3 regions of the Brachybacterium halotolerans subsp. kimchii genome follow, and region 1 is predicted to be linked to each of the others. Evidence: predicted binding sites of a transcription regulator. Region 1 holds the regulator's gene; each other region holds the start of a gene.
What was found. The regulator HrcA, encoded in region 1, represses chaperone genes, less so after heat shock. The targets are predictions, from matches to a motif close to TTNGCACTCGNNNNNNNCGAGTGCNAA.
Positions count from the first base shown of each region.

Region 1 (10,402 bases):
CGCGGGCCGAGCGGCTGGACCGGGAGAACACCGTGGCGCGGGCGCAGGGTGCCTCCGGAGCCGCGGCATGGTCGTCGGCCGATGGAATCGCGGACCTGCGACTGCTCCTCCTGGATGCCCTCGCGCCGCAGTCGGTGCGGCAGATCAGCGGCGGCTCCGTGCGCATGAGCGACGGGAAGGTGCTGCGCGGCCCGGCCCCGTCGGCCGACGGGAGGGATGACCTCAGGCCCGCTCCGGAGCGGAGCATGCTCCCCGTGCTCAAGGATCGACTGGCCCCGCTGCTGGCCGGATGCCTGCCCCGTCCCGGTCGGCCGCGCGCAGAGATCGGATCGCTCCTGGTCGCGGATCCGGCGCGCCAGGAGGTCCGCTGGGTGCTGTTCATGGGCAGGGCGGCGGCGCTGTGGAACGAGGCGATCCGGGACGGCTTCCCATATCGTCGCTGCCTCGACCTCGCCCGCGAGCTGCGCGACATCGATCCGGAGCGGCTGCGCCGGCGCCTCCCGGCGCTGCCCGCCGTGCTGCTCGATGAGACCGTCTCCCGCGCCCACCCGGACGTCATCCTCGAGGTCGCCGCCGCCCTCGCCGCACCGACGGACGAGAGCCATCTGCGCGCGCTGTATGCCGAGGACGAGCCGGCGCCGTCCGAGGAAGCAGACAGTGCGCCTGTTTCGCCCACGCTGTGGAACGCCGTCCGCCTGGACCTTCCGGCCGATCGCGCCGCGGTCATCCGCGACCAGCAGCGCGAGGCGCTGCGCGTGGACGCCGAGCACTCGCTGCAGACGCATGTGGAGCGAGGGACCCGGTTCACGTCCCCGGAGAAGCGGGGCATCGCGAAAATGCAGACGATCTCCCTCGAGCGCAGGAACGGCGAGGCCCGCATGGGCACGCGCACGGGCCTCGTCCACCGGCTGCGCGACTGCCGGGGCCTTGCCCGGCCCGGGCGTCGCGGGTTCCGACGGCACGTGCCCCACGGATGGCCCCGGCCGGGGGAGTTCGCCGACTTCGTCCTCGAGTTCGAGGTGGCGCCGGCCCTCGCCGAGATCGCCCTCGGCCCCGCCGACGGCTCGGTCGCCGACTTCGGCTCATTGCAGGTGCTGGACCTGCGCACGGGCGAGGTGCGATGGGTGCTGTTCCTGGGCGAAGCGGCCGAGGGCTGGGAGCGTGCCGTCCGCGCGGCCATGCTCGAGGACACGGCCATCGAGCTCGGCAGGGAGCTGCAGGCCATGAGCGCGGAGGAGTTCGCACGCCGGATCCCGCCGCTCCCGATCACACTGCACGACGCCCTGACGGATCTGGAGCCCCTGCCCGGCATCGAGATCCCCGGCCGCAGCGAGGAGAATCCCGGATGAGCACCACGACAGCCTTCGCGCCCGAGGCGGACCAGACCGGGGGATCGCGCGACCTCTCGGTCTACATCCACGTGCCGTTCTGCGCGGTGCGCTGCGGATACTGCGACTTCAACACCTACACCGCGACCGAGCTGGGCGGCGGCGGGTCCCAGCGCGAGTACCCAGCCAACGCCATGCGCGAGATGGACCTGACCCTCGCGGACGACGCGGCCCACGGCATCGACTACGACCGGGTCTCCACGGTGTTCTTCGGCGGCGGCACACCCACCCTGCTTCCCGCCGACGATCTCGTCGCGATGCTCTCCCATCTGCGCTCGCTCGTGCCCTTCGCGCCGGACGTCGAGGTCACGACCGAGGCGAACCCGGACTCCGTCACCCCCGAGTCGCTGCGCACCCTGGTCGAGGGCGGCATCACCCGCGTCTCCTTCGGCATGCAGTCCGCGGTGCGCAGCGTGCTCGCGACGCTCGACCGCACGCATGATCCCGAGCGGGTCCCGCAGGCCGTCGCCTGGGCGAAGGACGCGGGGCTCTCGGTGAGCCTCGATCTGATCTACGGGACGCCGGGGGAGACCGTCGCCGACGTCGAGACGTCGGTGCGCGCGGCCCTGGCCTGCGACGTCGACCATCTCTCCGCCTACTCGCTGATCATCGAGGGGAACACGGCGATGGCCCGTCGGCTGCGCCACGGTGAGATCTCCGAGCCCGATCCGGACGACATGGCCGACAAGTACGAGCTCATCGACGACCTCACCAGCGCGCACGGACTGCAGTGGTACGAGGTCTCGAACTTCGCCCGCACCACCGCTGAGCGCTGCCGTCACAACCTCGCCTACTGGCGCGGTGCGGACTGGTGGGGGATCGGCCCCGGTGCGCACAGGCATCGGCGCGGCATGCGCGCCTGGAACGTCAAGCACCCCAGCCGTTACGCCGGCATGCTCGCCCAGGGCGTCCTGCCCGTGCAGGAGTCCGAGCAGCTGACCGAGCAGGATCGTCTCCTCGAGCGGATCATGCTCGAGCTGCGCATCGCCGACGGGCTCCCGGTCGAGGAGGTGCCCGGGCAGACCCGCGGGATGCTCGCCGTCCACCGGGATCGCGGCCACCTCGATCCCCACGCCCTCGCCGAGGGCAGGGCGGTGCTCACGCGGGAGGGCCGTCTGCTGGCCGACGCCGTCATCCGCGACCTCGTGCCCTGACGTCAGGGGCCACCAGCGCTGCGTCCTCCGGGTGCGGATGCACGGGATCCCGTGCACGGGCGCGGGGCCGGTGCCAGACTGTCCGCATGACCGCGCGCACCGAGAAGCCGAAGACCGTCGAGGAGTACTTCGCCGGGCTGGACGGTCCCGCCCTCGAGCTCGCCCAGCAGCTGCGCGAGCTCGCGCGCGAGGTCGTCCCCGAGGCGAGCGAGCAGCTGAAATGGGGCAACGTCGCCTGGGTGCACCCGCAGGGCATGATCCTGTTCGTGGTCAGCACCCACGCGAAGCACGCGAACGCGGCCTTCACGCCCAGCACCCGCGAGGCCTTCGATGCGCAGCTGGAGGACTTCGAGACCGGCAAGGGCACCGTGAAGCTCCCGTACGGGCGGCCGGCCCCGGTGGACCTGCTGCGCGAGATGATGCGCCATCGTCTCCGCGAGTACGAGGTGGACGGCGTCACCTGGAGGTAGGGCACGCCGGCACCTGCATCGTGCGGACAACGGGAGGGCCCGGGATCAAGCAGATGATCCCGGGCCCTCCCGTCGTCCGATGCGGCGACCGCTCGCGCGGCCACCCGCTCACTTCACGAGGCGGATGTTCATGGGGTAGTTCCACCACTGGCGGTCGTTCGCCTTCACGGCGCCCATGATCGCGAAGATGATGTGCAGGACCGCGGGGACGGCGACCACCACGAAGAGGAACGAGAGGATCCCCAGGGAGATCAGGGCGAGGATCCCGCACACGATCGTCAGCACGATCTCCGCGATGATCACGGCGATCGCCGCGTTCAGCGCCTCGGCCGCGTTGAAGCGGATGAAGCGGTTGCGGTCCTTGAAGACCAGGAAGATGATCAGCGGCCCGAGCCAGCCGAGCGTTCCGAAGCTGATGAGGTACCCGATCACCACGGCGAGCTGCGCGAGCATCGACCACAGCTTCACGTCGGACTCGGCCGTCGGCTGTCCGGTGAGCGGCCCCGGGTACACGCCCTTGATGTGCGGAGGGGGAGTGTTCGACCAGTCGCCCGCGGGGGTCGGGCCCGGGATCTGCTGGTAGGCGCCCTGCTGTCCGCCTGCGCCCTGCTGCCCACTCGCACCCTGCGGGTATCCGGTGTTCTGCGCGTACCCGGAGTTCTCCTGGTATCCGCCCTGCCCATCGGCGGGGTTCTGGTGAGCCGCGCCCTGGGGACCTGCCTGCCCGGAGCTCTGCGCGGACCCGCCGTGGCCGTAGCCGTAGCCGCTCTGCTCGCCGCTCGGAGGCGCGCCCGCGGCGGACGACTGGGACGCGTCACCCGCGCCGTAGGGCGATGCCTGCCCGTAGGGAGTGGCCTGCCCATAGGGGGAGGCCTGCCCATACGCAGTGGTCTGACCGTCGTCCGTCGGTCGGGGAGCGGAGAACTCGTTGTCCACGCTGAACGACCCGCCGCCGTCGACGGACGCGTGGTCCGCGACATCCGCCGTGTCCCCGGCGCCCGCCGATTCTGCACCGTCCACGGCGGCGTTCTCGGCGGATGCGCTGCCACCGGGCGCGTCCGTCCCCTCGGCACCGGGGACGCCCTCGGGTGCGGCGCCGGCCTGCGAAGGGTCGGCCGCCCACCCGGTCCGGTCCGTGCCGTCGTCCTGCGTCGGCCGATACGGGTCGACGGGTCCGTTGTTCTCGCTCATGGGATCGCTCCTCGTCCGGTTCGATCGCTCCGCAGCGCGGTCGCGCAGGCCGAGCGGGTTCACGTGCGCCACGAGCCTATCGGGCGCATCACGCCCGCGCGCGGGGGAGTTCCGCTGCGCGTCCCGGGGGAAAGCCCCCGTCGCACGGCTCAGGACTCGGTGGTCACCCAGTCGATGAGCTCCTCGATGCGTCCGGAGAGGGTGGGCTCCACGTCGGCGTAGGAGCGGACCGTCGCGAGGATCCGCTGCCAGCCCTCGGCGATGTCGGCCTGCTCGGCGTGCGGCCAGCCCAGCGCCCGCAGCGTCCCGACCTTGATGTCGGTGCCGCGGGGCACTTGGGGCCACGCCTGGAGTCCGACGCGCGCGGGGCGCACGGCCTGCCAGACGTCGACGTACGGGTGGCCGAGGATCAGCACGTTCCCGCGTGCGCCGGGAAGGTGCATGGTGTCCTCGGCAAGTCGCGTCTCCTTCGAGCCCTTGACGAGGTGGTCGACCAGCACGCCCAGGCGTCGGCCCGGGCCGGGGGCGAAGTCGCGCACGCGCTCGGCGAGGTTGTCGGCGCCGTCGAGCATCTCGACGACCACGCCCTCGATGCGCAGGTCGTGTCCCCACACCTTCTGCACCAGCTCGGCGTCGTGCTTGCCCTCGACCCAGATCCGCGAGGCGCGGGCGGTGCGGGCCTTCGCGCCCTGCACGTAGACGGAGCCGGAGGCGGAGCGCTGCCGGGCGGGAGCGGCGGCCGCGGCGCGCTGCGGCGGCACCAGGCGCACCGGCCTGCCGTCGATCATGAAGCCGGGGCCCATCGGGAAGCCGCGGCGCCGACCGCGTCCGTCCTCGAGCTCGACGACGAGCTCGCCGGCGATCTTCTCGAGGCGCACGATCGCGCCGGTGAAGCCCGTGGACGCCTCCTCGACGACGAGATCCCGCTGCGCGGGCACGTCGGCGGCCTGCGGGGCGCGGCGGTGGTGGGAGGGCGCGGGCGAGGAGAGGACGTCCTGGCCGTAGCGGTCGGGGAAGGATCGCGGTGACACGGCCGACACCGTACACCGGTGGCGAACACCTCTCGTGGAGCGGCGTCGGCGACGCGTAGGATTGGCACTCGGAAGCGAACAGTGCCAGCGCATGGGAGGTGAGCACGTGGAGGAGCGCAGGCTGCAGATCCTGGGCGCGATCGTCGAGGACTACGTCGCCACTCGCGAGCCCGTGGGCTCGAAATCCCTGCTGGACCGCCACGATCTGGGGGTCTCGGCGGCCACGGTCCGCAACGACATGTCGCTGCTCGAGGAGGAGGGGCTGATCACCCAGCCCCACACCTCCGCCGGCCGGGTCCCCACCGACAAGGGCTATCGCGCCTTCGTCGACCACGTCGCCGCGATCAAGCCGCTGTCCTCGCCGGAGAAGCGGGCGATCCGCTCCTTCCTCGACGACGCCGGCGATCTCGACGAGCTGCTGACGCGCACCGTCCGTCTGCTCGCCCAGCTCACCCACCAGGTCGCGCTCGTGCAGTACCCGGCGGTGCGGCAGGCCCGGGTGCGCCACGTCGAGCTCGTGAAGGTGGCCGACGCGCTCCTGCTCGTCGTCCTCATCACCGAGTCCGGCCAGGTCGACCAGCGCACCATCCCTCTGCTCGCAGGGCGCTCCGTCGAGTTCGACACGGACTTCTACGCGGACCTGCGCGCGCGCATGAACCAGGCCGTCGTCGGCCGCGAAGTCACCGACCTCCACGATCCGCTCGCCGAGCTCGTCACCCGCAGCCCCGCCGCGGTGCAAGAGGCGTGCCGCGAGGTCGTCGACGCCCTGCTGGGCCTCGCCGACAGCCGCACCGAGGACCGCATCATCATGGCCGGCGCCGCGAACCTCGCCCGCTCGGCCGGCGACTTCACCACGCAGGTCGAGCCGCTCCTGGACGTGCTCGAGGAGCAGCTCGTGCTGCTGCGCCTGCTGGGCTCGATGCGCGCAGAGCCCGGAGCCGTGGAGGTCCGCATCGGCCAGGAGATCCCCGAGCACGCGCTCACCCAGGCGTCCCTCGTGGGCGCCGGGTACCGTGACGGCTCGCACCTGGCGATCCTCGGCCCCACCCGGATGGACTACGTGACCGGCATCTCCACCGTCCAGGCCCTCGCGCGCTACGTCTCCCGCTTCCTGGGCTGATGCTCGTCCCCGAGATGAGGCACCCGACGCTTCCGCCCGCGCCCCACCGAACCACCGCCACAGCAAGGACCCCTTCGTGAACGACGACTACTACGAGCTGCTCGGCGTCAGCCGCGAGGCCTCGACCGACGAGATCAAGAAGGCCTACCGCAAGCTCGCCCGCACCCTGCACCCGGACGTCAACCCCGACCCCGAGGCGCAGGAGAAGTTCAAGCGGGTCTCCCAGGCCTACGAGACCCTCTCGAACCCCGACCGCCGCCGCCAGTACGACATGGGCGGCGGCCCCGGCATGGGCGGGTTCCCCGGCGGGGCGTCCTTCGACTTCTCGGACATCTTCGACATGTTCGCCGGCGCCTCGGGCATGCGCGGCCGCGGACAGGGCCCCACCCCGCGCCAGCGCCGCGGAGGCGACGTGCTGCGGCGCACCGAGGTGAGCCTGCGCGACGTCGTCTTCGGCACCGAACAGGACGTCACCTTCCGCACCGCCGTCGCCTGCGATCGCTGCCAGGGCTCCTGCTGCGAGCCCGGCACGAGCCCCACCCGCTGCACCAACTGCAGCGGCAGCGGCCACGTCCAGCGCGTCGCGCAGTCGCTGCTCGGCCAGATGGTGACGATGGCGCCGTGCCCCGTCTGCGGCGGCCACGGCGACGTCATCGAGTCCCCCTGCACCCAGTGCTCCGGCCACGGCCGCACCCCCAGCGAGCGCACCGTGACGGTGCGCATCCCCGCGGGCGTCGAGGACGGCACCCGCATCCAGCTGCGCGGAGAGGGCGAGGTCGGCGAGGCCGGAGGTCCCGCGGGCGACCTCTTCGTCGAGCTCTCCGTCGCCGAGCACGACGTCTTCGTGCGCGAGGGCTCGGACCTCGTCACCCGCCTGCGGGTCCCGATGACCGCCGCCGCGCTCGGCGCGAGCATCCCCCTGGAGACCTTCGACGGCGAGCGCACCGTGGAGATCCAGGCGGGCAGCCAGCCCGAGGAGGAGATCGTCCTCAAGGGCCTCGGCGTCACCCCGCTGCGCCGCAGCACCCGCGGCGACATCCGCGTCGAGCTCGACGTGCAGATCCCCACCCGGCTCGACGACGAGCAGCGCGAACTGCTCGAGAAGCTCGCGAGCGTCCGCGACGAGGAGAAGCCCGCCGCCACCTCCGGCCGGCGCGGATCGCACGGCATGTTCGGCAAGCTGCGCGACCGCCTCCGCGAGCGCTGAGACCCGATCCGCCGAGGAGCAACCCCGTGCCCGACACCCCCGCCGCCTTCCTGGTGCTCGACGACGCCCTCGCATCGCTCGGCGAGGGATCGCGCTACGACCTCGCGGGCGAGGAGGGCAGGCACGCGGCCAAGGTCGCGCGCATCCGCGCGGGGGAGCGGATCCTGCTGAGCGACGCGGACGGCCGTCAGGCCCGCGCCGAGGTGACCGAGGCCCGCAAGGAGGAGCTCTCCCTGTGTCTCCTCGAGGCGCCCTCGGATCCGGTCGCCCGCTCACCGCGCCTCTCCCTCGTGCAGGCGCTGGCCACCGGCGGACGCGACGAGCAGGCGATCGAGTCGGCGACCGAGCTGGGCGTCGACCGGGTGACCCCCTGGATCGCGCACCGATCGGTGTCCGTCTGGAAGGGCGAGAAGCTGCGGAAGGGCCGTGCGCGCTGGGAGAGCACCGTGCGCGCGGCCGTCAAGCAGTGCCGTCGGCGCGGCATCCCCGCGGTCGACGAGGCCCGGACCAGCGCCCAGCTCGTCGAGGATCTGCGCGAGCGCAACGCGGCGGGGGCCATGGTCCTCGTGCTGCACGAGCAGGAGTCGGTGGGTCTTATGGGACTCGCCGAGCAGCTGCGCGCCCTGCGGGCCGACGAGGTGCCTGCCGGGGTGCCTGAGATCGTGGTGGTCGTCGGGCCCGAGGGCGGGATCTCTCCGGAGGAGCTCGCGCAGCTGAAGGAGGCTGGGGCGCGATCCGTGCTGCTGGGCCCTGAGGTTCTGCGCTCCTCGACCGCCGGCCCCGCGGCCATCGCCGTGATCAGCGCACTCGTCGGCCGGTGGGGCTGAGAGCAGTGCACTGAGCGGGACAGCGAACGGAGAGGGCCCGGGACCCCTGGGGTCCCGGGCCCTCCCGGTGTTCGATGGTGCTCCGCACCAGCGCGCGTTTCCCAGCGCGCGTCGCGCGCGTCAGGCGGCCGGCTGCAGCGCCTTTTCCTCGAGGGAGGCGAGGTCCGCGGCCAGACGGGCCACCTTCTCCTCGGCGACGAACAGCTCGCCCTCGAGCGAGAGGTCCTCGCGGAAGCCCAGACCGAGCGTGTCGACGACGTCGGCGCCGACGCGGCTCATGAGGGTCTCCAGGAGGGGCAGCACCTCGTTCGCGGCGTTCCAGCCGTAGCCGATGAGCAGCAGCGGCAGGCCGCTCCACTCGCCGTAGAGGAAGTCGACGGCGTTCTTCAGGGCGCCGGGGTACGAGCCGTTGTACTGGGGGGTGAGGATTACGGCGGCATCGAGGGCGGCGATGCGCTCGCCCCAGGTCCGGCCGTGGTCGGTGGTCTTGTCGGCCCCGGACTTCGGGGACTGCGGCTCGTCGAAGGCGGGCAGCGCGACCTCGCGCAGGTCGATCAGGTCCACCTCGAAGCGGTCGTCGACCGCATCGGCGACCCAGCGCGCCACATGGTCGGCGACGCGTTTCGGGCGGGCGCTGGAGAGGATGATTCCGAGCTTGGGCATTCCGGGGACCTCACGAAAGTAGTTGACAACTGAACCAGTCGGGGACAGTCAACTCCTTGGGACCCTCGAAAGCCAGGATCATGAACCAGCTGTGGTCGACCCCACGCGCACGCCCGGTCGGCCCGTGGCCCGTAGAATCGGGACCATGATGAGCACCGAGCCCGCCAGCGCCCCGACGCCCGGGTCCGCGGCCGCGATCCGCGTCGACCCCGAGTGCGTCTTCTGCAGGATCGTCGCGGGGGAGATCCCCTCCGAGCGCGTCCACGAGGACGAGTCGGTGATCGCCTTCAAGGACCTCTCGCCGAAGGCCCCTGTCCACGTCCTCGTCGTGCCGCGCACCCACCTGCGCGACGTCCGCGAGCTCGCGTCCGAGCCGTCCCTGCTGGCCCACGTGGCCTCCGTGGCCGGCGACCTCGCCGCCGATCTCGCGGACGGCGACTTCCGCCTCGTCTTCAACACCGGCGCCCACGCCGGCCAGACCGTCTTCCACGTGCACGCGCACGTGCTCGCGGGCGGAGAGCTCGCAGAAGGAGAGATGTGAGCGACCCCGCCACTCCCGCACCGGGCCCCGAGCCCTCCGTCACCGAGAGGCACCTCTCGATCCCCGACCACCTCAGCCCCCTGCAGGTGCTCGGCGAGTCCGACAGCGCCCTGGACGCCCTCGAGGGGGCGGTCCCGGAGGCCGACATCGTCGTGCGCGGGCACCGGGTCACGCTGCGCGGCACCGCCGACGCGGTGCGCCGCGGCGAGCACATCGTGCGCTCGCTGATCCAGATCGCGCAGCAGGGCCAGACCGTCACCCCCGAGGCCGTCGGCCGCGCGGCCGCCCTCTACGGCGACGAGCGCGCCGCCGGCGAGCGCATCGACACCGTCCTCTCGCAGGCCGTGCTGTCCTCGCGCGGGCGCACGATCCGCCCCAAGACCCTGGGTCAGAAGCAGTACATCGACGCCGTCGAGAACTCGACGGTGACCTTCGGCATCGGCCCCGCCGGCACCGGCAAGACCTACCTCGCGGTCGCCGTCGCGGTGCGCATGCTCCTGAGCAAGCAGGTCGAGCGCATCATCCTCACTCGGCCCGCGGTCGAGGCGGGGGAGCGGCTCGGATTCCTCCCGGGCGGGCTCAACGAGAAGATCGACCCCTACCTGCGCCCGCTCTACGATGCCCTGCACGACATGCTCGACCCCGAGTCGATCCCGCGGCTGATGGGCGCCGGCACCATCGAGGTGGCGCCGCTGGCGTACATGCGAGGGCGTACCCTGAACGACGCCTTCATCATTCTCGACGAGGCCCAGAACACCAGCCCCGAGCAGATGAAGATGTTCCTCACGCGTCTCGGCTTCAACTCGACGA
Region 1 covers NZ_CP086254.1:374,613-385,014, forward strand. Annotated here, with positions in the region: gene Bra3105_RS01700 (hypothetical protein) at 1-1,349, shown strand, start outside; gene hemW (radical SAM family heme chaperone HemW) at 1,346-2,542, shown strand; gene Bra3105_RS01710 (iron chaperone) at 2,629-3,012, shown strand; gene Bra3105_RS01715 (DUF4870 domain-containing protein) at 3,121-4,203, opposite strand; gene Bra3105_RS01720 (DUF3097 domain-containing protein) at 4,353-5,243, opposite strand; gene hrcA (heat-inducible transcriptional repressor HrcA) at 5,326-6,354, shown strand; gene dnaJ (molecular chaperone DnaJ) at 6,431-7,561, shown strand; gene Bra3105_RS01735 (16S rRNA (uracil(1498)-N(3))-methyltransferase) at 7,588-8,388, shown strand; gene Bra3105_RS01740 (NADPH-dependent FMN reductase) at 8,509-9,051, opposite strand; gene Bra3105_RS01745 (histidine triad nucleotide-binding protein) at 9,200-9,592, shown strand; gene Bra3105_RS01750 (PhoH family protein) at 9,589-10,402, shown strand, end outside.

Region 2 (10,402 bases), 1.0 Mb from region 1:
GGTCGGAGCGGACGCCGAGGGGGATTTGACGAGCCGCCCCGAAAGGATCGGGGTGCGCGCATGAAGGAGAGACATATGCGATTCACGCGGCGTTCCATGCTCGGCGCAACTGCGCTGTCCGTGACCGGTGTGGCCCTCGTGGGCTGCAGCCAGGACAACGGCCAGGGCGGCGGGTCCGGTGGTAGCGGTGATGGCGAGGCCATCGCGGCGGACTCCAATGACATGAACCCGAAGGATCGCAGCGAGCTGGGCGAGGGCGGCGCGCTGCGTCTGTCCAACAACGCGTTCCCCGCGAACTGGAACTCCTTCCACGTCGACGGAGCGGAGGCGAACACCTCGGAGATGATGGCGCTCGTGTACCCCTCCCTCATCAAGGCCGATGCCAAGGGCGAGGTCTCCGCCAATCCGCAGTACACCAAGCGCATCGAGCTCACTTCTGAGGACCCGCAGGTCGTCGAGGTGGAGCTGAACCCCGACATGAAGTGGTCGGACGGCACCCCGATCGACTTCAAGTCGATCGAGAACGTGATCACGATCCAGAGCGGCAAGGACGAGGACTACCAGGTCGCGTCGACCGAGGGGTACACGCTCATCGACAAGGTCGAGCAGGGAGACAGCGAGCTGATCGCCAAGATCACCTTCAAGGAGAAGTACGCGGACTGGATGGGGCTGATCTCCGTCATGCCGGACTCCCTCGCGGAATCCGCGAAGGCGTACAACGAGGGATGGCTCAAGGAGCCGAAGGTCACCGCCGGTCCCTTCAAGGTGGGCAAGATCGACGCGGCGAACAAGACGGTCCTCCTGGAGCCGGATGACAACTGGTGGGGAGACAAGCCGCTTCTCGACCAGGTCCTCTTCACGACCATCGAAGACCCCTCCGCCTCGGCGACCTCCTTCCAGAACGGTCAGCTGGACGCGCTCAACACCACGGTCCCTGCCCAGTACTCCGTCGTGAAGCCGATGATCGGCAACGGTGCGACCCTGCGAAAGTCCGCCGGACCGGACTGGAGCCACCTGACTCTGAACGGATCGAAGGGCCGCCCGCTCGCGGACCAGAAGGTGCGCCAGGCCTTCTTCCGGGCTATCGATCGCGAGGAGGTCTTCCTCTCGGTGAATTCCACGATGCCGTACCCGAAGAACCCCGAGCAGCTCAATAACCGCCTCCTGATGACCAACCAGGAGGGCTACAAGGACAACTCGGGCGACTTCGGCAAGTACGATCCCGATGCGGCCAAGAAGCTCCTCGAGGAGGCGGGATACAAGCTCGAGGGCGACAAGGCGATGAAGGACGGCAAGCAGCTCGAGCTGACCTACGTCTACAACGACGGTTCGAAGACCAACGAGGCCGTCGTGCCCGTGGTCCAGGAGCAGCTCAAGACCGTCGGCATCAACATGAAGGTGCAGAAGGTTCCGCCGACAGACCTCTTCTCGAAGTACATCGGCGCCCAGGAATTCGACATCACCCTGTTCGGCTGGATCGGCAACCCGTTCCTCTCCAGCGGCGACTCCATCTGGAAGACCAAGGGCGGACAGAACTTCGGCAAGATCGGAAACGACGCGACCGACAAGCTCATCGATCAGGCTGCCGTCGAGACCGACCACGCCAAGCGCCTCGACCTGATCAACCAGGTCGATGCGGGGCTGTGGGAGCTGGCCGGCACTCTCCCGCTCTGGCAGTCGTACGACTTCTACGTCCAGGACGACGACCTGGCGAACTTCGGCGCCAAGGGCTTCGCCGACATTGACTGGACCCTCGTCGGTTATGTGAAGGACTCCGACAAGCTCAAGGGCTGATCGCCCTCCCCGCGCAGGGCCGTCCCGCATCCGTGCGGGGCGGCCCTGCGTCGTGCGCGGCGCCGAGGCATGCGAAGGTGTCCACGACAGGGGGAGGGGGAGGGCATGCACGCGCTGATCGCGGCGGCCGTGAGCCTCGTGGGCCTCGGGCTCGTCTTCGGCTTCAGCCCGTCGACCGCGGGGATCACGCTGCACCTCCTCACCACCTCATCCCGTGCCGCGCGCTCGATCACCTGGATGTGCGCGGGCCTCGCCCTCGGCGCGACGATCTATCTGCTGCTCTTCCGGGTGGTCGACCCCGAGACGCTCACGGCGCTCGCGAAGACCGACGCCCAGCGCCTGCTCGTGCGGCGCGGCGTCGATCTGGTCGCCGGTGTGCTGCTGCTCCTCGCCGCTCTCGTCCTCGCGCGCAGCGCGAGGCGCCGTCGGCCGAGGACTCATCGACCCCCGCGCCGCGAGACCCCGGCCCGGCTGGTCGCGATCGGCACGGGCGAGGCCATGTCCAGCCTCAGCGGGATGGCGACCATGTACATCACCGGCCGCGTCATCACCGCCGCGACCCCCGTGATCGCCCTGCAGGTCCTCGAGTACGCCGTGTTCCTCGCCGCCCTGACCGGCCCCTACCTGCTCGCCGCCCGTGCCTGGCAGGCTTTCCCCCGTCTCGCCCGACGGATCACCCGCCTCAGCGACCGTCTCGCGCGCGCCGATCCGCGCCCGTGGATCGCTGCCGGCCTCGCCGTCGCGGGGCTCGTGTTCCTCGCGCTCGGCCTGCTCGGGCACCACGGCTGAGCCGGGACGGGTCCGCGCCGTCGGCCTCCCCTCGTAAGGTGGCGCCATGCGCATCCTGCAGCTGACGGACACCCACCTCTACGGAGACCCGGCCTCCCGCCACTACGACCGCATCGACACCGCCGCCGCCCTGCGCGCCCTCCTCGCGCGCGTGCGCGGGATGGAGGGAGTCGACGTCGTGGTCCACACGGGCGACGCCTCGGACGACGGCAGCGTCGCGAGCTACCGCCTGCTGCACGAGATCCTCGACCCCTTCGCCGCGTCGCTCGACGCGCCGCTCGTGGTCACGATGGGAAACCACGACGTCCCCTCCGCCTACGCCGAGGTCGCGGGCCCCGGTGACCACGGCGGACCCTGGCAGGACAGGGTCCACGCGCTGCCCCGCGGAGGGCGCGCGATCGTCCTGGACTCGAGCGTCCCGGGCGCCGGATACGGGCACCTCGACCCCGAGCAGCTCGAATGGCTGCGCGAGGTTCTCGCCGCGCCGGCCGCCGAGGGAGCGGCCGACGGGGGAGAGGCGGCCGGGCCGACGGTCCTCGCGATCCACCACCCGCCGCTCGTCGGCGCGACGCCCCTGCTGCGGGGCCTGGACCTCGACGGCCTCGACGCGCTCGCCGACGTCCTCGCGGGCAGCGACGTGCGCGCGATCCTGTCCGGGCACTACCACCATCCGATGACGGGCAGCATCGCCGGCATCCCGGTGCTCGTCGGCCCCGGGATCACCAACGTGGTGGACCCGCTCGCCCCCGGCGGCGTCGAACGGGCCGGCGCGCGCTCGGGCGCGCAGCTCGTGGAGATCGACGTCCCCGGCGCCCCCGGGGTCCGCGCCACGAGCGCCGAGTGGGCCAGCGGCGGCGACACCCTCGAGGACCCCGAGCGCCCCGTCTACGAGTTCGGGCCCGAGGTCGTCGCGCAGATCCTCGACGCCGCGGGGCGCTGAGCCCGCTCCGTGCCGGCCCGCCTGCCGGGCACCGCCGTCGGCCCAGGGCGAACAGCCGTCCCGAGGGTTAGCACTCGTGTTGCGCGAGTGCCAGAGCGGGTTCTAGAGTGGGCGCGTTGGCAGTCATCGGCCGAGAGTGCCAGATGGCCGCCGCGACCGGGCTCCCCCGGGTCGGCACCGCGACGACGACCAGGACCGGGAACCCGTCCAGAACTCACGTCGAGTCTTAGAACACGAAGGAGTGAGCCGCATGTCGGTCTCCATCAAGCCCCTCGAGGATCGCGTCGTCGTCCAGCCCACCGAGGCGGAGCAGACCACCGCGTCCGGTCTGGTCATCCCCGACACCGCCCAGGAGAAGCCCCAGGAGGGCACCGTCGTCGCCGTCGGCGAGGGCCGTTTCGACGACAAGGGCCAGCGCATCCCGCTGGACGTCAAGGTCGGCGACAAGGTCGTCTACTCGAAGTACGGCGGCACCGAGCTGAAGTACTCCGGCGAGGAGTACCTGATCCTGGGCTCCCGCGACATCCTCGCGATCGTCGAGGCCTGATCCATGGCCAAGGAGATCATCTACGACGAGGAAGCACGCCGCGCCCTCGAGCGCGGGGTCGACAAGCTCGCCGACACCGTCAAGGTGACGCTCGGCCCCAAGGGCCGCAACGTCGTCCTCGACAAGAAGTGGGGCGCGCCCACCATCACGAACGATGGCGTGACCATCGCCCGTGAGGTCGAGCTCGAGGATCCCTACGAGAACCTCGGCGCGCAGCTCGCGAAGGAGGTGTCCACCAAGACGAACGACGTCGCCGGTGACGGCACCACCACCGCGACCGTGCTCGCCCAGGCGCTCGTGCACGAGGGCCTGCGCAACGTCGCCTCCGGCGCCGCTCCCTCCGCGCTCAAGCGCGGCATGGAGTCCGCGGTCGAGACCGTCTCGGCCAGGCTCGGCGAGGTCGCCATCGAGATCGAGGGCAAGGACCAGATCGCCGACGTCGCCGCCATCTCGAGCCAGGACCGCGAGATCGGCGAGCTGCTCGCCGAGGCCTTCGACAAGGTCGGCAAGGACGGCGTCATCACCGTGGAGGAGTCCTCCACCACGGCGATGGAGCTGGACTTCACCGAGGGCATGCAGTTCGACAAGGGCTACATCTCCCCGCACTTCGTGACCGACGCGGACCGCCAGGAGGTCGTCCTCGAGGACGCCTACGTCCTGCTCAACCAGGGGAAGATCTCGGCCGTGGCCGACATCCTCCCGCTGCTCGAGAAGGTCGTCGAGTCCGGCAAGCCGCTGTTCATCATCTCGGAGGACGTCGACGGCGAGGCGCTGTCCACGCTCGTCGTGAACAAGCTGCGCGGCGCCTTCAAGGGCGCGGCCGTGAAGGCCCCGGCCTTCGGCGACCGCCGCAAGGCCATGCTCCAGGACATCGCGGTGCTCACCGGCGCCCAGGTCGTCACCCCCGATCTCGGCCTGGACCTCAAGTCCGTGGGCACCGAGGTCCTGGGCCACGCCGGCCGTGTCGTCGTCACCAAGGACACCACCACCATCGTGGGCGGCGCCGGTGACGACCAGGCGGTCGCGGACCGGGTCGCGCAGATCCGCTCCGAGATCGAGGCCACCGACTCCGACTGGGACCGCGAGAAGCTCCAGGAGCGCCTCGCCAAGCTCGCCGGCGGCGTGTCCGTCATCAAGGTGGGCGCCCACACGGAGGTCGAGCTCAAGGAGAAGAAGATGCGCATCGAGGACGCGGTCTCCGCGACTCGTGCGGCCATCGAGGAGGGCATCGTGGCGGGCGGCGGCAGCGCGCTCGTGCAGGCGTCCTCCGTCCTCTCCGAGGAGCAGGGCCTGTCGGGCGACGAGGCCGTCGGCGCGCGCGCCGTCGCCAAGGCGCTCGTCGAGCCGCTGCGCTGGATCGCCGAGAACGCGGGCCTCGAGGGCTACGTCGTCGTCGAGAAGGTCAAGGAGTCCGAGGTCGGCCACGGCCTCGACGCCGCGACCGGCGAGTACGTCGACCTCGTGAAGGCCGGCATCATCGACCCGGTGAAGGTCACCCGCAGCGCCCTGCGCAACGCGGCCTCCATCGCCGCGCTGGTGCTGACCACCGAGACCCTCGTGGTCGAGAAGAAGGACGAGGACGAGGACGACTGAGTCCCCTTCCGCCCCTCGAGCGCGGCGCCCCGTCGGAACCTTTCCGGCGGGGCGCCGCGCTGTCCGGGGCCGGGCGATCATCGGTCCGCGAGCGCCCGTTCCGCGCGGTGCGCGACGCGATGCGGAGTGCTCCCAGGGACGGGGGAGCGGGACCCTAGAATCAGTACCCGTCGGCGAGTCGGCAGAGCATCCCAGCACGCCGCCGCCACCCACGCAGCATGCACGCCGCAGGCACGGAGCAGGGACGAAGGGAGCGCCGTGGACCCCATCAGCTCGGATGCCCCCGAGGCGATGCCCGAGCGCGTCTACGGGCCCGCCGCGAGCGGCGTCGTCGGCACCCTCATCACCGCCGCGCTCTGCGCGGGCGTGCTCGAGTTCCTGGTGCTCACGAGCTTCCTGGGCCAGCACCTCTGGCACGACGCGCGCCTCGGCCACGACGCCGTCTTCACCCTCCCCCTGCTGATCTGGATCATCGTGCTGGTGGTGACGATCGCGTGGGCCCTGCGCACCCTCACCATCTGGCTGCAGGTCGACGAGCACGGCTTCCGCCTGCGCGGCCTGTGCCGCCGCACCCGCACCGCGGACTGGGAGGAGGTGGGCAGCGTGGTCGCGATCCGCGACATCCGGCGCCCCGGCCGGGCCGCCGAGCTGCTCGACTCCGGATCCATGTTCGACGCGCTCGAGCTGCTGCGGCCCGACGGCACGCGCCTTGCCGTCGTCTCCGGCCGCGTGTTCGGCCCCCGCGCCCAGCTCGAGACGCTGCGGCGCGCCCGCGGGGCCGGGGTCCCCATCGAGCAGATCGAGTCCATCGGCGTCGAGGAGCTGCGCCGCACCCATCGCGACTGGATCTCGCTCGCCGAGGCCCACCCGAACCTTCTGCTCGCGCTGCTGGTGCTCTTCTACATCGCCCACAATGCGGTGACCTTCGCGATCTGGGGCCTGTGATGGGCCGCGCCGCCCGGCGCCGGGCGCGTCGCGCAGCACCGCCCCTGTCCCAGCGGCACGGCCTGGACCCCGTGCGCTGGAAGGTCGGGCCGACGGACGCTGCGGACACTGCGGACACTGCGGATGCTGCGGATGCGCCGCGCGCCCTCGACGCCCTGGCGGCCCGCTTCCCCGCGCTGCTCGATCCGGAGGCCACGTCCCTCGCCTCCCGCTTCGAGGCGGGCGAGGTGGTGGGGGCCGACGGCCGTGCCTGGTCGGCGTCCGATCCCGTCGCGCCCGGCGACGAGCTCTGGTTCCACCGCGAGCTGCGGGACGAGGACGTCGCCGGCCCGGACCCGCGGATCCTGCTGCACGACGCGCACCTGCTGGTCGTCGACAAGCCGCACGACATGGCGACCATGCCGCGCGGGGCCCACGTGCTCGCGAGCGCACTGGTCCGTCTGCGCCGCACTACGGGCATCGAGACCCTCGCGCCGCTGCACCGCCTGGACCGACGCACCGCCGGCGTGCTCGCCTTCGGCACCGTCCCGGCCGAGCGCGCCGCCTACCAGGGGCTCTTCGCTCGCGGCGCGGTGCGCAAGACGTACCTCGCGCGGGTCGAGGCGAGCGGGGTCGTGCAGATCCCGCAGCGCGCGGGGGAGCGGTTCACGATGCACGACCGGCTCGAGAAGACCCACGGGCAGCTGCAGACGCGCGTCGTCCCCGGAGAGCCGAACGCTTTCACCGAGGGAGAGGTGCTGCAGGCGGCCGACGCCGACGTGAGCGCCGCCGGGGCGGGCGGCGCGAGCATCGTGCTGCGACTGCACCCCTGCACCGGCCGCACCCATCAGCTGCGCGCCCAGCTCGCTCATCGGGGCACACCGATCGCGGGCGACGACCTCTACCCGCGCACCGTCCCTGCGACAGCGCCCCTCGCGCTGCTCTCCCAGGAGCTCGCCTTCACCGATCCCGTCACGGGCCGGGACCGCGCGTTCCGCAGCATGCAGGAGCTTCCATGAGCGCGGCCCCCGACCCCGCCGCATCCGGCCCGGCCGCATCCGGCCCCGCCGCCGAGCCCCGGCCCCGCCGCACGCGCCGCGGCCGGCTCGTCGTCGGCCCGACCCTGGGTGCCCGGTACCTGCCCGGCGCGCTCATCGGGCTGCCGCTGCTCGCCCTGCTGCTGGGCGCGTTCCCCGCCGCGGGCATCCAGGCGTGGAGGTTCGGGCGTTTGCGGGCGGGGGAGGACGACCTGCTGGTGCGCCTGCTCGCGCCGGGCATCGTGCAGTACCTCGTGGGTGCGCTCGCGGTGTGGGCGCTCGTCGCGGTGTGGGCGCTGGTGCCGCTGATCATCGTGCACCGCGCCGTCCTCCTCGACCCCGCGAGCGGGACGCTGCGCCGAATCCGCGGGCTGCGCACGGCAGAGGTGCGGGCGAGCACGGACGTGGTGCGCATCGAGGCCGACGCGGTGCGCGGCGGGATCGGCGTGATCGCCTTCGCCGACGGCGAGGAGTGGGTGGTGCCCGAGTCCGGCTGGGACGCGGCCTCTTTCGACGGCTTCCGCGCCCTTCAGGCGCACGCGGGGCTGCCCGTGCAGCCGCCCCGCGCGGTGCTCGTGACCGCTCACCGCCGCGCGCACCGCATCGCGCTGGACCAGGAGTCCGCCGCCCGGATCGGCATGCCCTGGGAGCAGGCCTACGAGGACGACCCGTCAGCCTTCCTCGCCGAGTTCGACCGCCGCCGGCGGGTCCTCGGCGGCAAGGAGCCCGCGCGGCCCGGGGATCTCACGGGAGAGGAGCTGCGGCACCAGGACTGATCCGCCGTCGGCCCGACCGGTCCCCTGCGGGCTCCGGGGCGTGGCCCGTCCCACGTCCCAGCGCCCTGCCGGTGCCCCCGGAACCCCGAGTAGCATCGGTGCATGACGAGTGCGGACCCCTTCGGTTTTGTCGGCCTGACCTATGACGACGTCCTGCTGCTGCCGGGCGAGACGGATGTGATCCCCTCCGAGGTGGACACCTCGAGCCGTCTCACCCGCGAGATCACCCTGCGCGTGCCGCTCGCGAGCGCGGCCATGGACACCGTCACGGAGTCGCGGATGGCGATCGCGATGGCCCGCCACGGCGGCATCGGCATCCTCCACCGCAACCTCTCCATCGAGGACCAGGCCCACCAGGTCGACCTCGTCAAGCGCACCCAGACCGGCCGCATCTCCAACCCGGTCACCATCGGCCCCGACGCGACGCTCGAGCAGTTCGACGAGATCTGCGGCCAGTACCGCGTCTCCGGCCTCCCCGTGGTCGACGCCGACGAGCGCCTGCTGGGCATCTGCACCAACCGCGATCTGCGCTTCATCCCCGTCGCCGACTGGGCGAGCACCCGGGTGCGCGACGTGATGACCACCGAGCTGTTCACCGCTCCCAGCGACGTCTCCCAGGAGGAGGCGACCGCGCGGCTGCGCCGCAACAAGCGCGAGCGCCTCCCGCTCGTCGACGCCGACGGCCGCCTGACCGGCCTCATCACCGTCAAGGACTTCGTGAAGTCCGAGCAGTTCCCCGACGCCTCGAAGGACGCCCAGGGCCGCCTGCTGGTCGGTGCGGGCGTCGGCTTCTTCGGCGACTCCCTGGAGCGCGCGGGCGCGCTGACCGAGGCGGGGGTCGACGTGCTCGTCGTCGACACCGCGAACGGCCACGCGCGCCTCGCCCTCGAGATGATCCGTCGCATCAAGAGCGACAAGGCCTTCGCCGGCGTGCAGGTCATCGGCGGCAACGTCGCCACCCGCCCGGGCGCGCAGGCGCTCGTCGACGCGGGGGCCGACGCGGTCAAGGTCGGCGTCGGGCCCGGCTCCATCTGCACCACGCGCGTGGTCGCGGGCGTCGGCGTCCCGCAGGTGACCGCCATCCACGAGGCCTCCAAGGCCACGAAGCCCGCGGGCGTCCCGCTGATCGGCGACGGCGGCCTCCAGTACTCGGGCGACATCGCCAAGGCGCTCGTCGCGGGCGCGGACACCGTCATGCTGGGCTCGCTGCTCGCGGGCACCGAGGAGTCCCCGGGCGAGATCGTGCTGGTGGGCGGGAAGCAGTTCAAGTCCTACCGCGGTATGGGGTCGCTCGGCGCGATGGCCTCGCGCGGCAAGAAGTCCTTCTCGAAGGACCGCTACTTCCAGGCCGACGTCGAGAGCGACGACAAGATCGTCCCCGAGGGCATCGAGGGGCGCGTCTCCTACCGCGGCAAGCTCGGCACCGTGCTGCACCAGCTCGCGGGCGGCCTGCACCAGTCCATGTTCTACGTGGGCGCGAACACCGTGGGCGAGCTCAAGGAGAACGGCCAGTTCGTGCGCATCACCCCGGCGGGACTCAAGGAGTCCCACCCCCACGACATGGCCGCGATCATGGAGGCGCCGAACTACTCGGCGCACTGAGCGCTCGCCGCGAGCGCTACTCCGCCCGGGCGGCGGGGTCGGTGTCGCCGCTGTGCTCGTAGCCGATCAGCCAGAGCACGCCGAAACGATCCCGGACCTGCCCGTCGGACGCTCCCCAGGGGCGACGCTGCAGGTCCTCGACGACCTCCCCGTCGGCCGCGAGATGGGCGAACCACGTGCGCAGGGTCGTGGGGTCCGCGGCGCCCAGCAGGGCGAGCATGAGGCCCTCGAGCCGCAGCGGGGCGTCGCCCACGGAGTCCGAGGCGTACAGCGTGACCGGGCCGCGCAGCTGCGCGTGGGCGACGGCGTCGCCCGGCAGGTCCTCGCGGCCCATCTCGGCGGCCGTGTGCGCGCTGAGCTCGCCGCCGAAGACCCCCTGGTAGAACTCCAGGGCCTCGCG
Region 2 covers NZ_CP086254.1:3,427,607-3,438,008, forward strand. Annotated here, with positions in the region: gene Bra3105_RS15285 (ABC transporter family substrate-binding protein) at 76-1,794, shown strand; gene Bra3105_RS15290 (GAP family protein) at 1,900-2,583, shown strand; gene Bra3105_RS15295 (metallophosphoesterase family protein) at 2,630-3,523, shown strand; gene groES (co-chaperone GroES) at 3,774-4,070, shown strand; gene groL (chaperonin GroEL) at 4,074-5,663, shown strand; gene Bra3105_RS15310 (hypothetical protein) at 5,922-6,608, shown strand; gene Bra3105_RS15315 (pseudouridine synthase) at 6,608-7,606, shown strand; gene Bra3105_RS15320 (hypothetical protein) at 7,603-8,400, shown strand; gene guaB (IMP dehydrogenase) at 8,503-10,002, shown strand; gene Bra3105_RS15330 (VOC family protein) at 10,019-10,402, opposite strand, start outside.
Region 2: the regulator HrcA is predicted to act here: its motif matches at 3,591-3,617, upstream of groES (co-chaperone GroES).

Region 3 (10,402 bases), 1.1 Mb from region 1:
AGATGTTCTGCAGGCTGCGGGGGATCGGGCGCACGTGCTCCTCGACCGCGAAGGACAGCCCGATCGGGTGGCCGGGCGTCGGATACGGGTCCTGGCCCACGATGAGCACGCGCACGTCGGCGAGCGGCCGGGTGAAGGCGCGCAGCACGTTCTGTCCCGTCGGCAGGTATCCGCGGCCGGACTCCGCCTCGGTGCGCAGGAAGTCGCCCATCTGATGGATCGCCGGTTCGACGGGGGAGAGGGCCTCGGCCCAGTCGGGGGCGATGGTCTCGGCGAGGGGGCGCGGCATGGGGCAAGTCTGGCATGCGGCGCGACGGGGCCGGGGCGGTCCGACAGGCCCTCGGCGCGCCGGGACGGACGGCCCGGCCCACGGCCGTAGGGTGGATCCATGCCCGCCTCCGCCGACCTCCCCGCCCAGGATCCCGACGACCTCTCCGGGGTCGCCGAGCGCTCTGGGGACGACGGGAGCACGGGGCTCACGGCGCAGGAGCGCGCGATCCTCGCCATGGAGGAGCGGACGTTCCGGTACGTCGGGGCGAAGGAGCGGCGGATCCGCGAGGAGCTCGCTCTCACCCCGACCGCCTATTACGTGCGGCTGAACGCGCTGCTCGACCGCCCCGAGGCGCTGCGCGCCGCGCCCGCCCTGGTGCACCGACTGCGCGCCCGGCGCGTGAGCGCGAGCGACGCCGGCCACGCCGCCTGAGCCGGGACACAGCGCAGACGTCGCCCGCGCATCGCGTGTGGCTCCCCGCTCCGTCGGCTCGGAGCTGGTTCAATGGGTCCGTGGCAGATTCCGAGTACCCCTACCCTCCGGACCAGTTCGACGAGGAGGCGACCGAGGTCGCCTACCACGGCGCGCATCGCGCCGAGGAGTCGTTCTGGCGCCAGAACCTCGTCTACCTGATCATCATCGCCGTCGCGGTGGTGGTCCTGCTCGTGCTGCTGTTCACCATCGGCGGGCTCGGGAAGTCGGGGGACGACCGCGCCGAGGCGCCCACCACGGCCGCGAGCTCGCAGGACGACTCGTCGAAGAGCGATGACGCCTCCGACGGCGGCGGCGAGGACCAGTCCGAGCCGGACAAGTCCACCCCCGTGCTCGTGATGAACGCCGGCGGGATCTCCGGCATGGCCGGCGCCTGGGAGAAGTCGCTGACCGACGCCGGGTGGACGAAGGTCGGCATCGGCACCGCGGACAACGTCCAGCAGGAGAGCGTCGTCTTCTACCGCGACGACAAGGACAAGGCCTCCGCGCAGGCCCTGGCCGACGAGGTCGGCGCGGGCGACGCCCGCCAGAGCGACGAGTACGACAACCGCATCACCTTCGTCGCCGTCGAGCAGCCCGAGGGCTGAGAAGCTCGGCGCAGTCACGCGCGCAGGCGCCGCGCAGGGGCCGGTCACCGGGGACGGTGGCCGGCCCCTCGTGCGTGCCGGGGGCCGCACATGCGAGGGATGCGCCGACGGCGGAATCCGTGGGAGGGGTTAGCACTCCGAGGGGGAGAGTGCTTATGATGATCTGGCACTCGACGCCGACGAGTGACAGCGTCCGGAAGGGCGCGATCGTCGGCGGAGAGCCAGGAGCATTCCGGCCCCGTGAGGGACCCGGCGCCGCGTGACGTGAACACGGCGCCTGGTGCCGTCCGTCGCGGGCACAGGGTCGGGTGGACACCACGGATACGGGAGAGATTCCACAATGGCCAAGCTCATCGCATACGACGAGGAGGCCCGGCGCGGTCTCGAGCGCGGGATGAACCAGCTCGCCGACGCCGTCAAGGTCACCCTCGGCCCCAAGGGTCGCAACGTCGTCCTCGAGAAGTCGTGGGGCGCGCCGACCATCACCAACGACGGCGTCTCCATCGCCAAGGAGATCGAGCTCGACGACCCGTACGAGAAGATCGGCGCGGAGCTCGTCAAGGAGGTCGCCAAGAAGACCGACGACATCGCGGGCGACGGCACCACCACCGCCACCGTCCTCGCCCAGGCCCTCGTCAAGGAGGGCCTGCGCAACGTCGCCGCGGGCGCCAACCCCATCGCTCTCAAGCGCGGCATCGACAAGGCCGTCGCCGCGGTCTCCGAGACCCTGCTCTCGCAGGCCAAGGAGATCGAGACCAAGGAGCAGATCGCCCACACCGCCGGCATCTCGGCGGCCGACCCGGCCATCGGCGAGCTCATCGCCGAGGCCCTCGACAAGGTCGGCAAGGAGGGCGTGATCACGGTCGAGGAGTCCAACACCATGGGCCTCGAGCTGGAGCTCACCGAGGGCATGCGCTTCGACAAGGGCTACCTCTCGCCCTACTTCGTCACCGACGCAGAGCGCCAGGAGGCGGTCCTCGAGGACCCGTACATCCTCCTGATGAACTCGAAGATCTCGAACGTCAAGGACCTGCTGCCGCTGCTGGAGAAGGTCATCCAGGCCGGCAAGCCGCTCGCGATCCTCTCCGAGGACGTCGAGGGCGAGGCCCTCGCGGTCCTCGTCGTCAACAAGCTCAAGGGCTCCTTCAAGTCCGTCGCGGTCAAGGCCCCCGGCTTCGGCGACCGCCGCAAGGCGATGCTCGAGGACATGGCGATCCTCACCGGCGGCCAGGTCATCTCCGAGGAGGTCGGCCTCAAGCTCGAGACCGCGGGCCTCGAGCTGCTCGGCCAGGCGCGCAAGGTCGTCGTGACCAAGGACGAGACCACCATCGTCGAGGGCGCGGGCGAGGCCGACCGGATCGCCGGTCGCGTCAAGCAGATCCGCACCGAGATCGAGAACTCCGACTCGGACTACGACCGCGAGAAGCTCCAGGAGCGCCTCGCGAAGCTGGCCGGCGGCGTGGCCGTCATCAAGGCCGGCGCCGCGACCGAGGTCGAGCTCAAGGAGCGCAAGCACCGCATCGAGGACGCCGTGCGCAACGCGAAGGCGGCCGTCGAGGAGGGCGTCGTCGCCGGTGGCGGCGTCGCGCTGCTGCAGGCGGGCAAGGACACCTTCGCCAACCTCTCGCTCGAGGGCGACGAATCGACCGGCGCGGGCATCGTGTCCGTCGGCATCGAGGCCCCGCTCAAGCAGATCGCCGTGAACGCCGGCCTCGAGGGCGGCGTCGTCGCGGAGAAGGTCAAGAACCTGCCGATCGGCCAGGGCCTGAACGCCGCGACCGGCCAGTACGAGGACCTGCTCTCCGCGGGCATCATCGACCCGGTCAAGGTCACCCGTTCGGCGCTGCAGAACGCGGCCTCGATCGCCGGCCTGTTCCTCACCACCGAGGCCGTCGTGGCCGACAAGCCGGAGCCCGAGGCCCCGGCCGCCGGCGGCGGCGACATGGGCGGCATGGGAGGCATGGGCGGCATGATGTGATCCGCCACCGGGCATCTGCCCGGCGGTGATCGCACCAGCGATCGCGAACGCTTCACCACACGGCGCGGCCGCGTGACCTGCATGGTCACGCGGCCGCGTTGCTGCGTGCGCGGGTGCCGTCTGCTCGTGCGCACGAGACTGCCGCGCCTTTCGTCAGAACGAGCCGCGAGGCCCATGGGCACGCACCATCACGCTTCCGTTCGGCGTGGTGCGGACTGTCTCGAAGCCTCGAGACCTGTAGAGCGCAGTCGCAACCGAATTCTCGGCGTCGACGTGGAGGCTGAGTGCGAGGAAGCCCATGTCATGCGCGAGTTCCAGCAGCCGGTCGAGGAGTCTGCCACCGACCCCGACGCCCCGGAAGCGCTCGTCGACGGCCAGCACCAGTTCAGGAATCGTGTCCTTCACGAATCCTGCCCGTGCGCTCTGGTGCGTGAAGAGTCGGAACCATGCCGCCCCGCACATCTCCTCGTCGGTCGAGTCGGGGACGGCCACCACTCCTGCGTCGCCTGCGCGGGTCCCGAAGCCATCCACGTAGGAGTCGGGTGCCCCAGCGGCAGCGTGGATCCGGTACGCGGAGTCGTCCCACGGTTCGCGCCAGCGCCACGCTGCGTAGACCGCGCGCCGCATCGCCTCCTCGTCGTCGGGCACTGCGCGCCGCATCGTGAAGCCCATGTAGTGGACCGTAGCAGCAGGAGATCTCGACCCGGCTCCGCGGCGATGGCGCACCTTCCTGCTGTGGTCTTGTGGAAGCATGGCCGGTCCACAACGGCACAGCCGCCTGGATGGGGTGAGAGGATCGTGGCGTCCGGAGTCGGGAGAGCCGTCGCGCCGAGAGTCCGAAGGGCCATGCTCATGAGCACCGCATCCACCTGCGCACGTCCCACGATCATGCTCACGCCATGGTGCCGCCGCCTGATGCTGAGCGATGAGGATGTGCCGCGAGCGGCGGCGGACGGGTCGACTGCTCCGACTCCGATCCTCGACCATCGCTCCGCGGCGGTGACGACGCTCGTCGGCCGGTCCCGCGACGCGGCCGTGTCGACCGATCCGAGAACGGTCCTGCAGGCCGCCCACCGGATCATCGCGACCGAGATCTCCCCGGTCTACGCGCTCGACGAGACCGTGCCGGCCTCTCGGATCATCGCGCGCGGCACGGGATCGTGCAGCCAGCGGCTCGCGGTGCTCGAGAGCGTCGCGCGGGCGATCGGCGTGCGCACACGGGTGCGGGCGCTGCTCATCGACGCCTCCTTCTGGTACGACCGCTTCGGTCCCGCGCGGTGGGTGCTGCCCGACGCGATGCTGCTGGTCTGGCCCGAGCTGGAGCTCGCATCGCAGCGGTATGCGGACACGACCGCTGGCAACGGGGCCGACGCCGGCGGGTCCGGTGCCGGTTGGACGAGCGCCGCGGAGCTGTTCGGGCCGATCGGCTGCCGCGGAGGCGCAGCGTTCACGAACACCGGCTCGGAGACGCTCTTCGAAGCCGCCGGACGCTGCGCGATCGACTGGGACGGGCGGACCGACGAACCCGACTTCGACCTCTCCGACTTCGTGCGCCACGACTACGGTCGCTTCACGGATCGCGACGAGGCGTTCGCCCTGCTGGGGCAGACGCTGTGCGCGCCGAGCCGCCGCATCGCCGACCCGGTGATGCGGCGGGTCTCGGCCTGATCGCGGTCGGGAGCTCTCAGGCCCCGAACGGGTTCCAGTAGCGGCCGCCGTCGACGACGACCAGGACGATCGCGGCGGCGACCACCGCGGCCGCGCCCAGGATCGTGGCCCAGTCCCTCGTGCGCATCGGCTTCACGTCGTACCAGGTGCGCCCGCGGCCGCGGCCGAAGCCGCGCAGCTCCATGGCGCTGGAGACCGTCTCGATGCGGTCCAGGGAGCCCAGCAGCAGGGGCATGAGGGTCGACACCACGTTGCGCACGCGCGTGACCAGCCCGACCTTCCGTGAGATGTCGAGACCCCGGGCCTGCTGCGCCTGGGAGATCGTGCGCATCTCGCGCTGGATGTCCGGGATGAAGCGCAGGGCGAGGGAGACGGCGAAGGCCACCTTGTACGGGACGCCGATGCGGTGCAGGGACGAGGCGAACTCGGGCGGGCGCGTGGTCGCGACGAACAGCAGCACCGCCGGCAGCATCGCGAAGTACTTGAGGGTGACCGCGAGCTGATAGAACAGCTGCTCCTGCGTGAGGTCCCAGCGCCCGGGGCCGTCGACGATCACGTGCCGGGCGCCCAGCAGCTCGCTGCCGTAGCCCGGCGCGAACACGAAGATCAGCAGGTTGTTCAGCACCATGAAGGTGAGGATGATCCACAGCACCGTCGCCAGATCGCGCAGCCGGACCCTCGAGAGCGCCCAGCCGATCATCGACAGCACCCCGAGCGTCGCCAGGAAGCGCACGTCGAAGCTGATCATCGCCGCGAGCACCATCGCGATCGTGAGCACGAGCTTCGCGGTGCCCGTGAGGGTGTGCAGCAGTCCGGGCCGCTCGACGTACCCGAGGAGGGGAGCGGTCATCGCGCATCCTCCCCGGGGTCCGCGTGGAGGGCCCGCTCGGCGCGGTCCGCGGCCACGAAGCGATGGACGAGCGCGATCGGGTCGCTGATCCCGCAGCGCCGGGCGAGGGTGAACAGGCCCGTGACCACGAGGTCCGCGCGCTCGGCGAGGGCCTCGTCGGTGAGCACGGCGGCGGGGTCCGTGTCGGCGAGGAGCTCTCCATCGGAGATCACGAGCACCCGGTCGGTGTACTCGAGCGCGAGGTGCATGTCGTGCGTGACCAGCAGGATCGTGGTGCCCTCCGCGTTGATCCGCGCGAGGAAGTCCATGAACTCGCTGTAGTGGGCGAAGTCCTGACCGGCCGTCGGCTCGTCGAGGATCAGGATCTCCGGCTCGAGCGCGAGCACGCAGGCGATGCTCAGCCGCTTCCTCTGCCCGTGGCTGAGGGCCGAGATCGGCCAGGAGCGCATCGGCCGCAGGTCCGTCACCTCGAGCACCCGCGCCGTGCGTCGCTCGATCTCCTCAGCGTCGAGGCCGCGTGCCCGGAGGCCGAGGCGGATCTCCTCCTCGAGCAGGGGCTGGGAGAGCATCTGACCGGGCTCCTGGAGGACGAAGCCCACGTGCGCGCCGTGCTCGGCCAGCGGCCAGGAGGCGGCGTCGGCCCCTGCGATCCGCACGACTCCCTCGGTGGCCTTCTCGAAGCCGCTGATCACGCGCGCGAGCGTCGACTTCCCCGCACCGTTGGAGCCGATCACGCCGAGCATCTCGCCGCGGCGGATCCGGGCCGTGATGCCCCGGAGCGCGCGGACGTCGGCCGAGGCGCCGGGGCGGCGCAGGATCGCGCCGACGCGCTCGAGGTCCAGGGCTGGGACCTCGACGTCGGACGGGGGCCGGGCAGCGGTCGCGGACTTCCGGGACGGATCGGCCGGCGCGTGCTCGACCCAGGTGCGCACGGCCTCTCTCTGCGCGGACGAGAGCTCCATGCGGGGAAGGTCCGCCGGATGTTGGCCGGCGGTGACCGGGGCGCCCGCGAAACGCAGCGCCTCGACATGCAGGGGAGGGCGGATGCCGTGCTCGCGCAGGAGCGGTGAGGCGAGGAGCGCGTCGGGCGGGAGGTCGGCGATGATGCGGCCCTCGTCCATGAGGACGATCCGGTCCAGCGGTCGGTGCAGGAGGTCCTCGAGCCGGTGCTCGACGACGATGATCGTGCGCCCCTGCTCGCGGTGCAGGTCGTCGATGAGCTCGACGGCCGCGCGGCCGGCCGCGGGGTCGAGCATCGCGAGCGGCTCGTCGAACAGGAGCATCTCGACGTCGTCCACGAGCACGCCGGCGATCGCGACCCGCTGCTTCTGCCCGCCGGAGAGCTGCTGCGGGGAGGCGTCGAGGTGGTCGGCGATGCCGGCGGCGCGCGCGGCCTCGGCCACGCGGCCGGGCATCTGCGCGTGCGGGACCTGCTGGTTCTCGAGGCTGAAGGCCACGTCCTCGGCGACGGTCAGCCCCACGAACTGGCCGGAGGAGTCCTGCAGCACCGTGCCCACGCGCCGCGAGGTCTCGATGATCGGCGCGGCGCCGGGATCGGTCCCGAAGACCTCGATGCTCCCGCTCGCCTCGCCCGCGTGCACATGGGGGACGAGGCCGTTGAGCGCCGCGAGGAGCGTCGACTTGCCGCATCCCGAGGGGCCGACGACGGCGATCTTCTCCCCGCGGCGCACCGTGAGGTCGATGCCGCGCAGCGTGGGCTCCGACTGGGCGCGATAGCGGAAGGAGAAGTCGCGGAGGCGGACGGGCACCTCTGCGTCGGGCCTGTCGGAGGTGGCGGACCCGCCCGACCTGGGGTTCTCGACGCTCACCTGTCGAGCGTCAGGGAGCCGGTCCGGGTGCGCGAGCGGGCGTAGATCCCGAGGATGATCCCGCCCAGGACGGCAGCGGTCACCGAGTTCGCGACGAAGGCGAGGACCCCCTGCGTGAAGACCTTCGAGGCCGGCTCGCCCATGATCAGCACGTCGCCGATCGGCGCCCACAGCACCCAGGTGACGGCGTTCGCGATCGCGACGGCCAGGACGAACCGCACCAGGGTGCGGCGCGGGAACTCTCCCTCGCGCACATGGTTGTGGAGCATCACCAGGCCCACGATCAGGGCGAACACGGCGCTCCCGGTCTCCCAGGTGGGCCAGATGCCATATCCCGTCGCGTCGACGAGCACGTGACCGATGAGCCCTGCGAGCACGCCCACGAGCGGTCCGTAGAGCACTGCGAACACGGCCAGCACGGCGTACTGGAGGTTGATCGTGGTGTTCGGGATGGGCGTGGGGATCGCGAGGAAGCGACCGAGCACGAAGAACAGCGCCGCGCCGATGCCGATCGCGACGACGCGGGTGACGGGGGAGATGCGCGGGCTCATGGACGGCTCCGATCCTCGGACGGTGCGGGGCGGACGGGCTCGAGGTCGACCTCCCACGAGGAGCCCGTGCCCAGGTCGAACGCGCGGGCGTAGGAGCCGCGATTGATCGCGACCGCCATCCGGTCCAGCGAGTTCACGTAGATGAGGGACTCGCCGAGCTCGACCGCGGCGAAGCTCGGGGCGAAGGTCATCTGCGCGGAGTGGACCACGCGCCCCTGGTGCCGCACGCGCAGCTGGACCCGTTCGCCGTGGCGGACGCCGAGCCGTGCGAACAGCGTGCGCGGGATCGAGGTCCACAGGGACCCGTAGCGCACGTCGAGGACGTCGATGGATCCGTGGACGGCGCCCTCGCGCAGCTCGGGCTCGAGCAGGGGGAGGGCGACCATGCGCTCGAGCGGGACCTCGGGGCCGACGTTCTCGAAGGCGATCGCCCCGGAGGCCAGACGGGCGCCCGTGAACGCGTAGATGTCCCTGCCGTGGAACGTGTACGACTCCTCGGAGCCGGCCCGACGGTTCACGGTCTCGTCGATCTGGCGCAGGTCGGTGACGCCGAAGATCGCGTGGAGGTGCGTGAGGGTGCCGTTGTCCGGCGTGACGACGAGGTGGCCCGTGGCGGTGCGCGCGACGACCGAGAGCCGGTCCGAGCCGACGCCGGGGTCGACGACGGAGACGAACACCGTCCCCTCCGGCCAGTACGAGACCACCTGGGCGAGACGGTACGAGCCCTCCCAGATGTCGTAGGGCGGGATGTTGTGGGTCAGGTCGTGGATGCGCAGCTGAGGATCGACGCCGACCGCGACGCCCTGCATCGCGCTGACGGCGCCGTCGTCGAGACCGAAATCGGATTGCAGGACGAGTGGATTCACACGGGAAGTATCGCAGGCGGAAGGCCGGCGGGCACGGCCGTCCCGACGTCCGGTTCATCCGGGTTCATCCTGCTGTGGACGCGGGTCTCCGAGCTGTGTGGGGGACGGGGGTCCGCACCGGTCCGGACCAGCCCGCACAGACCGGGAAGGTCTCGGGAGGTCCGCGCGTTGGGAGGGGCGTGAGGTACTCCCTGCTGGACCGCTCCCGCACGCGCGAGGGGCGCCCCGAGGCCGCCGCCCTGCGCGACAGCGTGGAGCGGGCCGTCGCGGCCGAGCCCCTGGGCTACCACCGCTTCTGGGTGGCCGAGCACCATGGCGTGCCGGGCATCGCGAGCGGCTCCCCGCCGGTGCTGCTCGCGGCGATCGGGCAGCGCACGGAGCGGATCCGGCTCGGCTCCGGCGGGGTGATGCTCCCCAACCACCGCCCGCTCGTCGTCGCCGAGCAGTTCCTCATGCTCGAGGCGCTGGCGCCCGGTCGCGTGGACCTCGGCATCGGTCGCTCGCTCGGCTTCACGGCGCCTGTGCGCGAGGCGCTCGGCCGCGCCCGGATCACCGCCGACGAGTTCGCCGAGGAGGTCGCCCGCGTGCGCGCGCACCTCGAGGGCGAGGCGCCGGTCACCGCCCGACCGGCGGGAGGGCCCCCGCCGCCGATCCATCTGCTCGCCACCGGCTCCGGGCTGCGCACCGCGGCCGGCCTGGGGCTCGCCGTGGTGATCGGAGGGCCCGTGCTGCTCGGCGAGGACATCGGGGAGCGGATCGCCGCCTACCGGCGGGAGTTCCGCCCGCATGCGGGCAGCGTCCCGCACGTGATGCTCTCGATGGACCTGCTGGTCGCCGACACCGACGCCGAGGCCCGCGAGCTCGCTCTGCCCGAGGTCTGGGCGATGGTCCGCTCCCGCGAGACCGGTGCCTTCCCGCCGCTGGAGAGCCCCGCGAGGATCCGGGAGCGCGCGCTCGGATCACGCGAGCGCGACCGGCTCGAGGCAGGGCTCGACGCCTCGTGGGCGGGCAGCGCGTCGACACTGCGCCCCCGCCTCGAGCGCCTCGTGGAGACCACGGGGGCCGACGAGATCCTCGCCTCCGGGGCGACCTTCGACCGGTCGGCGCTCGCCGACTCCGACGCCCGCGTCGCCGCGCTGCTGGGGTGAGGATCCGGCCCGGAGTGCGGGACCGGCCCGATGGCCGCGGTGGACGCGAGCCGGCCGCTCAGCCCTCGGCCGGCGGCGCCAGGTCCTTGCGGAAGCAGACGCTGATGCCGTCGCTCGGCTCGTAGGGCGCGAACACCTCCACGTGCTCCCAGCCCTCCCGCT
Region 3 covers NZ_CP086254.1:3,325,703-3,336,104, forward strand. Annotated here, with positions in the region: gene Bra3105_RS14845 (uracil-DNA glycosylase) at 1-289, opposite strand, end outside; gene Bra3105_RS14850 (DUF3263 domain-containing protein) at 389-703, shown strand; gene Bra3105_RS14855 (LytR C-terminal domain-containing protein) at 784-1,350, shown strand; gene groL (chaperonin GroEL) at 1,691-3,328, shown strand; gene Bra3105_RS14865 (GNAT family N-acetyltransferase) at 3,482-4,000, opposite strand; gene Bra3105_RS14870 (hypothetical protein) at 4,181-4,996, shown strand; gene Bra3105_RS14875 (energy-coupling factor transporter transmembrane component T family protein) at 5,013-5,846, opposite strand; gene Bra3105_RS14880 (ABC transporter ATP-binding protein) at 5,843-7,675, opposite strand; gene Bra3105_RS14885 (ECF-type riboflavin transporter substrate-binding protein) at 7,672-8,226, opposite strand; gene Bra3105_RS14890 (SAM hydrolase/SAM-dependent halogenase family protein) at 8,223-9,092, opposite strand; gene Bra3105_RS14895 (MsnO8 family LLM class oxidoreductase) at 9,272-10,240, shown strand; gene Bra3105_RS14900 (GNAT family N-acetyltransferase) at 10,299-10,402, opposite strand, start outside.
Region 3: the regulator HrcA is predicted to act here: its motif matches at 1,480-1,506, upstream of groL (chaperonin GroEL).